DNA from 3 places in the Pseudomonas simiae genome. Region 2 is predicted to be linked to each of the others. Evidence: riboswitches for the same ligand, from Rfam matches in the RefSeq annotation. Region 2 holds a riboswitch; each other region holds the start of a gene.

The links. A riboswitch is a leader RNA that binds a small molecule or an ion and turns the genes downstream of it on or off. The one in region 2 is predicted to bind cobalamin.
Region 1: another riboswitch for cobalamin. It lies ahead of cobO (cob(I)yrinic acid a,c-diamide adenosyltransferase); the one in region 2 lies ahead of PF1751_RS18755 (ABC transporter substrate-binding protein).
Region 3: another riboswitch for cobalamin. It lies ahead of cobW (cobalamin biosynthesis protein CobW); the one in region 2 lies ahead of PF1751_RS18755 (ABC transporter substrate-binding protein).

The regions. Positions count from the first base shown of each region.
Region 1 covers NZ_CP010896.1:4,428,659-4,433,229, forward strand. The annotation lists gene bluB (5,6-dimethylbenzimidazole synthase) at 1-146, opposite strand, end outside; gene PF1751_RS20060 (cobyrinic acid a,c-diamide synthase CobB) at 143-1,474, opposite strand; gene cobO (cob(I)yrinic acid a,c-diamide adenosyltransferase) at 1,471-2,082, opposite strand; cobalamin riboswitch at 2,162-2,412, opposite strand; gene PF1751_RS20070 (C40 family peptidase) at 2,510-3,049, opposite strand; gene PF1751_RS20075 (C40 family peptidase) at 3,194-3,823, opposite strand; gene hda (DnaA regulatory inactivator Hda) at 4,037-4,571, opposite strand, start outside.
Region 2 covers NZ_CP010896.1:4,137,829-4,142,399, forward strand. The annotation lists gene PF1751_RS18735 (aldehyde dehydrogenase family protein) at 1-13, shown strand, start outside; gene PF1751_RS18740 (protealysin inhibitor emfourin) at 74-379, opposite strand; gene PF1751_RS18745 (M4 family metallopeptidase) at 394-1,458, opposite strand; gene PF1751_RS18750 (DNA/RNA non-specific endonuclease) at 1,587-2,513, shown strand; cobalamin riboswitch at 2,550-2,744, shown strand; gene PF1751_RS18755 (ABC transporter substrate-binding protein) at 2,849-3,859, shown strand; gene PF1751_RS18760 (FecCD family ABC transporter permease) at 3,856-4,571, shown strand, end outside.
Region 3 covers NZ_CP010896.1:2,609,839-2,614,409, forward strand. The annotation lists gene PF1751_RS11770 (cobalamin biosynthesis protein) at 1-176, opposite strand, end outside; gene PF1751_RS11775 (CbtA family protein) at 173-877, opposite strand; gene PF1751_RS11780 (CbtB domain-containing protein) at 889-1,077, opposite strand; cobalamin riboswitch at 1,174-1,378, opposite strand; cobalamin riboswitch at 1,857-2,056, shown strand; gene cobW (cobalamin biosynthesis protein CobW) at 2,150-3,217, shown strand; gene cobN (cobaltochelatase subunit CobN) at 3,221-4,571, shown strand, end outside.

The DNA.
Region 1 (4,571 bases), 290 kb from region 2:
CTGGGTGCCTGGTGCGCGGCCTGGAGCAGACGATAGAGCAATTCCGGGGCGATAGTGCCGCCGCTGAAGTGGCGCATGTCGCGACGTTCAGCGATGGCGCGGTAGACCGCCTGGCGGTCGGCCTCGGGGAAGGCGTTGTCGGTCATGGCCTCATCGCCGGCAAGCCGGCGCCTACAGGATCGGGCGCGAACAATGCGGCCACCGCCTGGGGATTCGAGGGGAAGTAAAAGTGTACGTAGGAAGCCGTCATCCGCCCCTGCCGATAAACCGCCTCGGCACCGCGTCCGCCATTGGGGCTAAGGCCACGGGCAATCGGCTGCCATTCGGTGGTGGTCAGGGAGTGGTGATAGGTATGGCCGCGCAGCGTGCCTTCGGGCAATTCGACATTTTGCAGCGCCAAGGCCGCGAGTTTCTTCTGCATCACCGCATCGCCTTGCAGCAGGCCCACCAGTTCGGCGCGAACACCCTCGACGTCGGTCAGCGAGTCCAGCAGGTAGAGCATGCCGCCGCATTCGGCGAGCAGCGGTTTGCCGGCGGCATGATGAGCGCGGATGGCGTCAAGCATCGAGGTGTTTTCCGCCAGCGCCTGGTGGTGCAATTCCGGATAACCACCGGGCAGATAGAGGCTGTCGACGTCAGGCAATTTGCGATCGTGGATCGGCGAGAAAAACTCCAGTTCAGCGCCCATTGCCCGCAGCAGGTCGAGGCTGGCGCCATAGGTAAACGCGAAGGCTTCGTCGCGGGCCACGGCGATGCGCACACCGTTGAGCAGTGGCTGGGTTTCGATCACTTCCGGTGCGGCAAAGGTCACTGGCGGCGGCAAAGCCACTTCGCAACTGCTGCCCAGCGCTTGGGCGGCTGCATCGAGACGCACATCGAGGTCGTTCAGTTCGCTCGCCTGTACCAGGCCTAAGTGACGGCTAGGCAGTTCGATACCGGTCTCGCGGGATAACGCGCCGTACCAGCGCAGGCCTTCGGTGAGGCTGCCTTCGAGCAATTGTGCGTGACGCAAGGTGCCAACGCGATTGGCCAGCACCCCGGCAAACGGCAGATCCGGCTGATAACGTGCCAGGCCCAGGGCCAACGCGCCGAAGGTCTGGGCCATCGCCGTACCGTCAATCACGCCCAAGACAGGCACGCCGAAGTGTCGCGCCAGGTCGGCGCTGGACGGTGTGCCATCGAACAGGCCCATCACGCCTTCGATCAGGATCAGGTCCGCCTCCCCCGCCGCTTCCCATAGCAAGCGACGACTTTCCTGCTCGCCCACCATCCACATGTCCAATTGATACACCGGCGCACCGCTGGCGCGTTCGTGGATCATCGGATCGAGGAAGTCCGGGCCGCATTTGAACACGCGTACCCTGCGCCCCAGGTTGCGGTGCAATCGGGCAAGCGCGGCGGTGACGGTGGTTTTGCCCTGGCCGGACGCCGGTGCGGCAATCAAGACGGCCGGGCAATGACGGGGCTGATTCAAAGTTCGACGCCCTTCTGTGCCTTGATACCGGCTTGGAACGCGTGTTTGAGCATGCCCATTTCGGTGACGGTGTCGCCCATTTCGATCAGTTCAGGCTTGGCACCGCGGCCGGTGACCACCACGTGTTGCATCGGCGGGCGGGCTTGCAGGTCGCTGAGCACCTGGTCCAGGTCGAGATAGCCGTGCTTGAGGGCGATGTTCAGTTCGTCGAGTACGACAAGACCGATAGACGGGTCCTGCAGCAACTCGCGGGAAACCGCCCAGGCGGCTTCGGCGGCGGCGATGTCACCCTGGCGGTCCTGGGTTTCCCAGGTGAAGCCTTCGCCCATGACATGAAAGCGCACTTGCTCGGGGAAACGGCGGAAGAACAATTCCTCACCGGTACTGTTGCGCCCCTTGATGAACTGCACCACACCGCACTGCATGCCGTGCCCCATGGCCCGGGCCAGCATGCCGAACGCGGAGCTGCTCTTGCCTTTGCCGTTGCCGGTCAGCACCAGCAACAGGCCGCACTCGTTCGGGGAGTTGGCGATGCGTTCATCGATCACGGCTTTTTTGCGCAGCATGCGCGCCAGGTGGCGTTCGTCGCGGTCGGGGGAATCGGTCATGGCAGCTCTCCGTTGGGGCTGGACAAAAACGGCGGGCAGGAAAAAGAAAAAACAGACAGCCAAGCATCGCCCACCGTGATGCTGTTGGATGTTGCAGGCCGGTCTCCGGGCTCATGAGTGGCGCACGTCTTATAGAAGCGCAGACCGACGCTGCGCCTTCCCATATCGCGAGCGATACAGTGGCAAAAGGCAGCGTCTTGACTCATTTACCGTTGCGGGGGCAGCGCCGGGATCGCGGCGTCACTGTGTACAAGTGCGCTCACTCACCGGCTTCCCTGTTTCACTCCGTCGACCCATGGGTCACAGAGCACCTGGAACAAGCGGCGAAGGGTAGTAGTTTGAGGGGCGAGCTGCAAGCTTCAAGCTGATCGCCGCAAGCAGGCATCGCACCGCTTGCAGCTTCACGCGTGAAACCTGCCGCTGCTTTCTAAGGATTACGCGCCAGATTGCCTGGCAACACGCGCTTGGCGCTCAGGTAGGCATTCTGCCAATACGCCTTGGACAAGGTGTCCAACTTCACCGTACCACCGGTTTGCGGTGCATGCACAAAACGGCCTTCACCGACGTAGATCCCGGCGTGGCTGACCTGTGAACCGCCGCCCGTGGCAAAGAACAACAGGTCGCCCGTCTGCAGATTCTGCTCGCTGACATCTTGCGCACGCATCACGATCAATTCGCGAGTGGTACGCGGCAGGGAGATGCCGGCAGCGTCGCGGAAGACAAAACCGATCAGGCCACTGCAATCAAACCCGGAGTCCGGTGTGTTGCCGCCCCACCGATAAGGCGTGCCGACCAGGCCCAGGGCACGGAAGAGGACGTCTTCGGCCGCAGGCGAGAAATTCTGGCTGGAATAGTTGAACACCGGCTTGGGCTTCACCGCTACGGGAGCGGGCGGCGGTGGACGACTTGCGCAGGCGCTGAGCAGCGCGGCGCAAAGAATGAGGATCAGGCGGGCCGAGGTCGACATGGGCAGAACAATCCTGGTCTGGATGCGGCTTTCGCTGCCGAACGCTGAAAACCAGAACGCGCAAGCAAAGCTCGCGCGAACAGATTACAACAATGTCCAGGGATTCTAGCGCTTACACGTCAAACTTCAAGTATCACTTTAAGTTTACTTGCTAGCGGTAACTGTCGTCGGGGCCATGGCGAGTGCGCGCTTGGCTTCGATGAAGGTTTTGCTCCAGTAGCTGTCGCCCAGGTTGTCGACTCGAACACCGCCACTGCGACGGCTGCTGGAGTGAATAAACTGGTTGTCGCCCAAGTAGATACCGGCATGACTCACACGACCACGCCCTGCCGTACTGAAGAAAAGCAGATCACCGGGCTTGAGGTTGTTGCGCGCGACCAACGGTGCATCCACGTTGATCATTTCGCGGGTGGAGCGCGGCAGGTTCATGCCCGCTTCTTCACGAAACAGATAGCCGATGAAACCGCTGCAGTCGAAGCCGGCTTCAGAAGTGCCGCCGAAACGGTAACGGGTACCGATCAGGGACATGCCGCGTTCGAGGATGCTGTCGGCCAGAACGGGAAGCTGGTAAGGCTTGCTACCGGAGAAGTTGGTCAGCTCTTTTTCAGTTGCCAGCTCTTCTTCATAAACAGAAGCAGACTGTGCAGCAACGAATTTTGCCTGATTTTGAACCTGTGGTTTTTGCTGTTCTGCCACCTGTTGAGGGTGGGAGGCGCAACCAAACAACAGGGTAACGAGTGCGAGGGGCACGAGGGGTGCGAAGCGATTTAGCATGGGCACGACCGTGGCTGATATGTAAAGAAGACGAGACTATGCCCTCTATCACATCGATTTGCAAATTCAATCGTGATCTATGTGACTTCTTGTTTGGACCATGACATCTAAGCCCTTAACACCCCGTACCTGCCTTTTGCGTAGCCACATCGGCTCAAGCGCAGGTTTTCTGGCGCCTGGAATTTGCCGAACGCGGCAAAAACAAAGGGCTGTCTACCAGCCGAGGGTTTCTTTCAAGAAGGGAATGGTCAGCTTGCGCTGGGCCTGCAAGGAGGCCTGGTCGAGCTGTTCGAGCAAATCGAACAATGCGCTCATGCTGCGTGTACCGCGAGTGAGAATAAAATGCCCCACTTCATCGGTGAGGTGCAGGCCACGACGGGAAGCACGCAGTTGCAAGGCACGCAATTTGTCTTCGTCGGAGAGCGGGCGCATCTGGAAGATCAGCGCCAAGGTCATCCGCGACTTGAGGTCGGCCAGCTTGATCGGCAATTCCCGTGGCGAGGTAGACGCGGCAATCAGCAGGCGCCGACCACTGTCACGCAAACGGTTGAACAAGTGAAAGAGCGCCTCTTCCCATTCCGCCTTGCCGGCGATCGCTTGCAGATCGTCCAGGCACACCAGCTCGTACTGCTCAAGATGGTCGAAAATGCCGATACCGCGATCCATCAACTCAGCCAGGGGCAGGTAAACCGCCGGCTCGCCCATTTGCTCGAAACGCAGGCACGCGGCCTGCAACAGGTGGGTACGC
Region 2 (4,571 bases):
GGATCGCAAGTAAATCAAGCGACATCGGTGGCAAGGGGGCCTGTCGAACCGTCCCGCTAGACCTAAAGCGGCCTCAACAGCGAATATGCCGTCGCACGCACTGCACCAGCCCATCCAGCGCCTGCGACTTCACCGGCGCGAGCACGCAAACGGTGTGCTCGCGCTCGTCGTCCTTTACCGTCACGGTGTAATGCACTTGGCCCGGATTACCGGGGGCAGGCGCATTGCTGGGCGGCAGTTGAAAGAAGTCGCAAGCCTCGACAAGCTGCCGCAGCTCCTGTTGTTCCTGCTCCGGCAGCGTGTCCAGTTCCACCGTCTGTGGCTTGGCCAGGCCCGGAAAAAAACCGGGCCCGCCGTTTTCCTTGATTGAAATTTGCATGGCCGTTCCTCTCGTCAGACAGCAATGCCGACCGCCTTCCAACCGTCCTTGACCGCTTTCTGTTCGTCCTTGTTAGCGCCGTAGAGTCGGCCTGCAATATCGTAAGTAATGCGCGCAAAGCGCAGGAAACCCGAGTTGGGCCGCAGCCGCGCATCACGCAGCGCGTCATACCAGATGCGCCCGGCGCGCTCCCAGGCGAACCCGCCCAGTATGGTCGCCACCTGGTAGAACGCATGGTTGGGAATGCCGGAGTTGATATGCACCCCGCCATTGTCCTCGTAGGTCTGCACAAAATCATCCATGTGCCCGGGCTGGGGGTCCTTGCCCAGCAGTTTGTCGTCAAACGCCGTGCCGGGGGCTTTCATCGAGCGCAGGGCGGTGCCTTTGATCTTTTGGGTGAACAGCCCTTTGCCGATCAACCAATCGGCGTCTTCCGCACGTTGCTTCAACGCATACTGCTTGATCAGCGAACCGAACACGTCCGACAGCGATTCATTCAACGCCCCGGACTGGTTGAAATACATCAGTTTGGCCTCGTCCTCGGTGACGCCGTGGGCCAACTCATGGCCAATCACGTCGAGGGCCACCGTAAAGCGGTTGAACAACTGCCCGTCTCCATCCCCGAACACCATCTGGGTCGAGTTCCAGAACGCATTGTTGTAGTTCTGGCCAAAGTGCACAGTGGCGTCCAGCGCCATCCCGGCATCGTCGATGGAGTTGCGATCGAAGACCTCGTCGAAAAAATCGAAGGTGGCGCCCAAGCCATCATAGGCCTCGTCCACCGCCGCATCACCACTGGCGGGCTGCCCCTCGCCACGCACCAGCGTGCCCGGCAGGCTGTCGGCGCCCTCGGCGCTGTAGATCGAGCGGCGTTTATCGGCCCCCATGGCCAGGGCCATATGCGCCGGCCCTTTGGCAGGCACGGCGACCATCCGTAGCGAGCGGAACGTTGTGTCCTTGGCGCGGGTGCGCAACGCGACCTCCCGTTGCGCTTTGTCCCCGTTGCGCGCGATCTGGTCGAGCATATAGGGCGGGATCAGGCAGAAAATCGGATTACGATTCGGCTGGCGAACACACATTGGCTGGCTCCATTTGGCAGGTAACAACGTCCGGGTCATCGATTCAGGATAGCCTCCAGGGGTTATCGCGTGTCATCAATTGTCATTAACCTATGTTGCAGTCGTGTTTATCCAAGGAGGACTGACCGATGCCCGCACGTAAAGCCAAAATCGACCTTTCATACCGCCCCAGGCTCGCTGACCTGCGCCCATTGATCGCACCGAGCCCCACATTGCTGGAGGCACGAGCCGCGACGCCCCGCGTCACCTCGGCCAACGACTTGAAGGACCGACGCGGCTACGCTGAGGACTTTCTCGGCAGCTTCGGGGTGCCCTGGCCTACGGTTGAAGAGACCTTGGCCGGCGATGTCCAGAAGCGCCTGGACTACACGCACTTCTCGATAACGATGTCACGCTCGAAGCGGCTCGCGCTGTATGTGGGCGTCAACATCGATGGCGGGCAGCATGTGGACATCATTCGCAGCAACGACACCTGGGCCTACGACGGACGCCTGCCCATTGATGCGCAGGTGGGCGAAGCACTGTATGCCAGCAACGGCCTGGATCGCGGCCACCTGGTGCGCCGACAAGACCCGAACTGGGGCGACGCGGCGCAAACCGCCAACTTCGACACCTTCCACTTCACCAACTGTTCACCGCAGATGAGCGGGTTCAACCAGAAAACGTGGCTGGAGCTCGAAGACTACATCCTCGACAACACCCAGCGCTGGAAAGCCCGAGCCACCGTGTTCACCGGCCCGGTGTTCGCCGACGACGACCGGGTGTACCGGGGCGTCCAGATCCCCAAGGCGTTCTGGAAAGTGGTCGCCTACCTCAGCGATGACGGCAAGCCTTCGGCCAGCGCCTACATGATCGACCAGAGCCGCGAGCTGGGCCAGCTCGACCTGGTGTTCGGCCAGCTCAGGACCTACCAGCGCAGCGTAATCCAGATAGAACGCCTCACCGGCCTGCGTTTTGCCAACCTGGCCGACTACGACGGCTTCAGCAACGAAGAACGCGCCACCGGCACGCGGATTGAAGCGCTGATACAGGGGCCTGAAGACATTCGTCTCTGACCGGGCGTGCCTCGGGCTATATCGCCCCGCCCTAATCAACTACCATACCGCGCCGGTTCCCAAACGGGACTAATAGGGAATCCGAAGCGCGGTACACCCTCGCCAATCGGAACTGCCCCCGCAACTGTAGGTGCTGAGCCTGCTCCCTGATGCCACTGGACCTTGTCCGGGAAGGCCGGAGCCTGGCGACGACGCATCAGTCAGGAGACCTGCCGGCCCAAGCTCAATTACCAACCGGCGGGGTGTCCGGGAAGGACATTCTTGCCTGTTTTTCTAGTGCAGCGCTTAAGGGTGTATTTCCGAATGGCACGTACGGTTCATTCGGAGATTGCCCCATGCTGCCACGCGTTACCGCCCTGCTCACCGGCCTGGGCTTCTGTGCCCTCGCCCAAGCCGCGCCCACCCACTACCCGCTGACCGTGGAAAACTGCGGTAGTCGCCTGACCTTCCAGCAAGCCCCCGCCCGCAGCGTGACCATCGGCCAGGCGGCCACCGAGATGCTCTACGCATTGGGCGTGGGCGACAAAGTGGTCGGCACCTCACTGTGGTTCAACAGCGTACTGCCGCAGTACAAGGTGCAGAACGACGGCATCGAGCGGCTAGCCAACAATGAGCCGAGCTTTGAAGCCGTGATCGCCAAGCGCCCGCAGCTGGTGGCCGCCGAGCTGGAGTGGGTGGTCGGGCCCCAGGGCGTGGTCGGCACCCGCGAGCAATTCCATGAACTGAAGATCCCCACTTACCTGCTGCCCTCCGACTGCGAAGGCAAGGACAACCTGGTAGGCGCCGACGGCACACGGCTGGAGCCGTTCCGTATCGAAACGATCTATAAAAGCATCGGCCAACTCGCCGAGATCTTCGACGTACAGGCGCGCGGCCAACAGTTGAACGACGACCTCAAGGTACGCTTGGCCAAATCTGTTGCCACCGTGCAAAGCAAAGGCCTCAAGCAAGCCAGTGCCTTGGTGTGGTTCTCCAGTTCCGAGATGGCTAGCGATCCTTACGTGGCCGGCCACAAGGGCATTCCAGAGTTCATGCTGGAAACCCTCGGTCTGCACAACGTGGTGCAATCCGATGAAGAATGGCCCGCCGTCGGCTGGGAAACCCTCGCCAAGGCCAACCCGACCTTTCTGGTGATCGCACGCATGGACCGCCGCCGCTACCCCGCCGACGACCATGAAAAGAAACTGGCCTTCCTGCGCAGCGATCCCGTGACTCGCAACATGGACGCGGTGAAAAACAACCGCATCATCATCCTCGATGCCCTGGCGCTGCAGGCCAGCATCCGCACGTTCGACGGGCTTGAGCAACTGGCCACGGCCATCGACGGCTACGACCTGCCCAAATGACGCGCACCCTACTCGCCCTGGCCCTGCTATTAGCCGCCCTACTCGCGGGGGTGGCGATCGGCGAAACCGCCATCTCGCCGCAAGTCGTGCTCCAGGTGCTCGCCAACAAACTGTGGGCGGCCAGCTACGTGCTTGACCCCATCGACGAAGGCGTGGTGTGGAACTACCGCCTCACCCGCGCCCTGGTCGCCGCTGCGTGTGGCGCCGGGCTGGCGACGTGCGGGGTGATCCTGCAATCGCTGTTGCGCAACCCACTGGCCGATCCCTACCTGCTGGGCATCAGTGCCGGCGCTTCGACTGGCGCGGTGCTGGTGGCGTTGATCGGCGTGGGCGGCGGGTTGATTTCGTTGTCGGCGGGCGCGTTTGTTGGCGCCATGGCGGCGTTTGCGCTGGTGATCCTGCTCGCGCGCGCCAGCGGTTCGGCCAGCGGCACCGGCCAGATCATCCTGGCGGGCATTGCCGGCTCGCAGTTGTTCAATGCGCTCACCGCCTTCCTGATCACCAAATCCGCCAGTTCCGAACAGGCGCGCGGCATCCTGTTCTGGCTGCTCGGCAACCTCAGTGGTGTGCGCTGGCCCTCGGTGTGGTTAGCGGTGCCGGTGGCCGTTGCAGGCTTGGCGGTGTGCCTGTGGCACCGCCGTGCGTTGGATGCGTTTACCTTCGGCAGCGACTCGGCAGCGTCCCTCGGCATTCCGGTGCGCCGGGTGCAATT
Region 3 (4,571 bases), 1.5 Mb from region 2:
TTCAGCCTCTGGGCCAGAGCCAGTAACCCCGGTTCATTCTGTTTGCGATCGATACTGGCCAGCGCGCTAATGCGGTGACGCTCGATACCGCCCTCGGCGAGGGCCGAATCGAACAGCGCCAGCAAGGTGTGAAGATCGCAACCCTGCTGGAAACCCAGGCCGATCACCAGGGTCATGCCGAGTATTGGTCGTCACGGTTGCGGCGGAACAGCCACGCGCTGATCAGGCCCAGTGCGAGCCAGAAAGCGACGTTGGTCAACTGTGAAGCGATCTTGAATTGTGCTTCCAGGGCTTGCGGTGCCAGCATCGAATGCACTTCGGGCTGTGGCGCGCCGATCACGTGGGGGACGGCGAGGATCGCCACGCCCAGCACTTTCAACAGCCAGTTACGACCAAATACGATCAAAGCGATGCCGGCAGCCGTAGAAGCCGCAGTGCCGATCCACCAGGTCTGGCGCAGCGCCAGGTCCGCGGCGGCGGTGCCCGGCAGCTCAGGCGGCAGGCCCATCGTCGGTGCCAGCACGAAGGTTGCGTAACCGGCCAAGCCCCACAGCAGGCCTTGGGCGGTGCGGGTTGGCGCGCGCAGTGTGTAGAGACCGGCCAGCATCAGCGCAAAACCGACCGCGACCACCAGATTACCGCCTGTGGTGGAGAGCACGCGCTGCCAGCCGTCTTCCGGCTCCCAGGCTTCGGCATCGTGGGTGTGGGCGGCAGCGCCTTCGGTGTGTTCGTGGGCCACTTCGGTGGCGGCCGGGGCCTTTTCAAAGGTTTCCGCCTGCAGAATCAGCGGGGCGACCCAGAAGCTTTGCAGCAAGGTCAGCAACAGGGCGGCCAGCAGGCCGGTGAAACCTGCAGTTTGCGCGATACGCTTGATCATGTCGGCAGGTCTCAGTGGCACGGGAACGCAGCGCTGTGGCGGGTATCGTGGGCAGCGTTGTGCACGGCCTCGATGTGCGAGAAACCGGCAAAGTACACCAGGCACGCACCAAGGATCGACGCGCCGATGGCGGCGGTCAGGCGTTGGCTCAGGGTGGCGGTGCTGCTGGCGGAGTGCGAGGTGCTGCTGACGATCGACATGGCGCGTCCCTTTCAGGTGTCTGGGTGAAACGAGCGCATGGAAACCCCGCGAGCCAGGCACGCAGGGTTTGAACAGCGCCCGCCCACCGCGGGTTTGTTATCTGAATTTTTCGGGCCGGTCTCCGGGCTTGCGAGGGGCAATGTGCCTAATAAGCATCGCCTTCCCATGCCGTCGAGGCACAGTGGATCTGACGCTTCACTCGCTTACCGTTGCGGGGGCAGCACCGGACTGGTCATATCGCTATGACGCACCGGTTTCCCGTTTCACCCTGTGAAGGGCACCCGAAACAAGATGTGTAGGAGAGCATGGGGGTGGGAGGGGAGTCAATTGGGGTGTGTACATATCCCTTGTTGCGATGATGGCTGAAATGGGTTCCGCTCCTACAGCGAACCGCCTTTGCTCTACACCACTCAAGCCGGCTGTCAGGCCGCTGTGCTTTTGCTTTTGATCTTGATCTTGATCCTAAGCGCCCCGTCAAACACGCTGGCCGGAATTCGACAGGGATTTGGGGGGTAAACCGGCAGGGATGCCGGTTTAGCCGCCCCGCGCCATGGATGGCGCGTGGCGGTGGCCCCCCAAATCCCTGTCGGATTACGGGCACACCGAGCGTGAGCGAGGTGCCGAGTGTTGGGGCAAGAGCCCTTTGGTTACTTTGGGGCTCTTTTCCAAAGTGACCCGCCGTAAGGGCGGAACCCATAGCAGCCATCACCGCAGAAACGGATATGTACACTAACCCAACCAATCCAACCCCATCATTGACCATCCCCCAAGCACTGCGTAGCCTTACACCCTTCGAGGTTCTTCGGCCCAGGCCGAAGCTAAGAAGGGAACGCGGTCCAAGCCGCGGCTGCCCCCGCAACTGTAAAGGGTTCAGCTGACTGCCACGCCACTGCCGACAAGGCGGGAAGGCGCAGCCAGCGCCGGTCGCAAGACCCGCAAGCCCCAAGCCAGGAGACCTGCCTCGCAACCGATTTTCTACTTCAACCGGGCGGGGTGATCCGGTGACGAAATCCGCTGCTGCGCGCCGTCGCAGGGCCTATCGTCCCGTATGCCCGCCCCCAAGGGCATCCGATGAAAACACTGGCCAAACTCCCCGTCACCATCGTCACCGGCTTCCTCGGCTCGGGCAAGACTACCTTGCTGCGCCACATGCTCGATAACGCCCAGGGCCGTCGCATCGCCGTGATCGTCAACGAATTCGGCGAACTGGGTATCGACGGTGAAATCCTCAAGCAGTGCTCCATCGGCTGCACCGAAGAAGAAGCCAACGGCCGCGTCTACGAGTTGGCCAATGGCTGCCTGTGCTGCACCGTGCAGGAAGAGTTCTTTCCAGTGATGCGCGAGTTGGTGGCCCGTCGCGGCGACCTCGACCATATCCTCATCGAAACCTCCGGCCTGGCCCTGCCAAAACCGTTGGTACAAGCCTTTCAGTGGCCGGAAATCCGCAGCGCCTGCACCGTCGACGCTGTGATCACCGTGGTCGACAGTCCGGCCGTGGCCGCCGGCACCTTCGCCGCTTTCCCGGACCAGGTGGATGCCCAGCGCAAGCTCGACCCGAACCTGGACCACGAGTCGCCGCTGCATGAGCTGTTCGCCGACCAACTGGCCAGCGCCGACCTGGTGATCCTCAACAAGAGCGACCTGATCAGCCCTGAAGACCTGGCCCGTGTGCGCCTGGAAGTCGCGGAAGAACTGCCGCCCGCGGTGAAGATCATTGAAGCCAGCAGCGGTCGTTTGCCGTTGGACGTGCTGATCGGCCTGGGTGCCGGCTCCGAAGAGCATATCGACGGTCGCCACAGTCATCACGACCATCACCATGACGGTGAAGACGATCATGACCATGATCACGACGCCTTCGACTCCATCTCCATCGACCTGCCGCAGGCCGATGAAGCGCTGCTGCTCGACGCCCTGACCCAGTTGGTGGTGCAACACGGCATCCTGCGCGTCAAAGGCTTCGCTGCGATTCCGAACAAGCCGATGCGCCTGCTGATCCAAGGGGTGGGTACGCGTTTCGACAAGCACTTCGACCGTGCCTGGGGCCCGGACGAAGCACGCATCACACGCTTGGTGCTGATCGGTCAGGACCTCGACGCGGCGGGCCTTGAAGCGCAACTGCGCGCAGCCCTCAGCGTTTAACCCATGCACCTGCTCAGGACCCAGCCCGGTGGTTTCGTCTCGGACGACAATATTGCCGACCTCGGACAAACCCCCGCTGATCTGGTGATCCTGTGCAGCGGCGATTCCAGCCTGGCGCTGCTGGCCGAAGCGGCCCAGCAGTTGCCGGACGATTACCCCAGCTTTCGCTTGGCCAACCCGATGCAGGTGCAGAACCATGCCTCGGTCGACCTGTATGTCGATGAGGTGCTGCGCCACGCCAAGGTCATCCTGATTTCCCTGCATGGTGGCATCGGTTATTGGCGTTACGGCATTGAGCGTCTGGTGGAATTGGCCGAGCGTGGCGTTCAACTGATTCTGGTGCCGGGGGATGATCGCCCGGACCCTGAGCTCAGCGGACTAAGTACCGTCGGCGCCGAAGAGCGTGATCGCCTCTGGCACTTCCTGCGCCAGGGCGGCCTGGGCAATGCCCTGGATTTCTATCGCTGCCTGGCCAGCACTTACCTGGGCCGTGATTACGCCTGGGCCGAGCCGCAAACCTTGCCGCGCACGGCGATTTATCACCCGCACCGTGCCAGCGCCCGGCTGAATGATTGGCAGGCCGACTGGAATGCCGAGTGGCCGGTGGCGGCGGTGTTGTTCTATCGCTCGCATTTGCAGGCAGCCAATACCGGTTTTATCGATGTGTTCTGCCAGCGCTTGCAGGCGGCGGGTCTCAACCCGTTGCCGATGGCGGTGGCCAGTTTGAAAGAACCCGGCTGCCTGGCGGTGGTCGAGGACCTGCTGGACGAGGTCGGCGCGGCGGTGATTCTCAACACCACCGGCTTCGCCCAGTCCAGCCCGGAAGCGCCGCACTTGCGGCCGTTTCGCCGCAATATCCCGGTGATCCAGGCGATCTGCGCCCAGGACAACCAGCCCGGCTGGGAAGCGAGCGACCAAGGTCTTGGCCCCCGCGACCTGGCGATGCACATTGCCTTGCCGGAGCTGGACGGGCGGATCATCAGCCGGCCGATCAGCTTCAAGGACCTGGCCTGGCGCAGTGAGCGCAGCCAGTCGGATGTGGTGTGCTACCGCGCCGCGCCGGAGCGCATGGATTTTGTTGCTGAGCTGGCGCGGCGCTGGGTCGAGTTGGCGCGAGTGCCGAATGGCGACAAGCGCATCGCGCTGATCCTCGCCAATTACCCGACCCGCGACGGTCGTATCGGCAATGGTGTCGGCCTGGATACGCCGGCGGCGGCGTTGAATATCCTGCGTGCCCTGCAGGCCGAAGGCTACCCGGTGTCGGATGCATTGCCGGAAAGCGGCACGGCACTGATCCACGCTTTGCTCGGCGGCGTTACCAATGACCTCGACAGCCTCGACCTGCGCCCCTGCC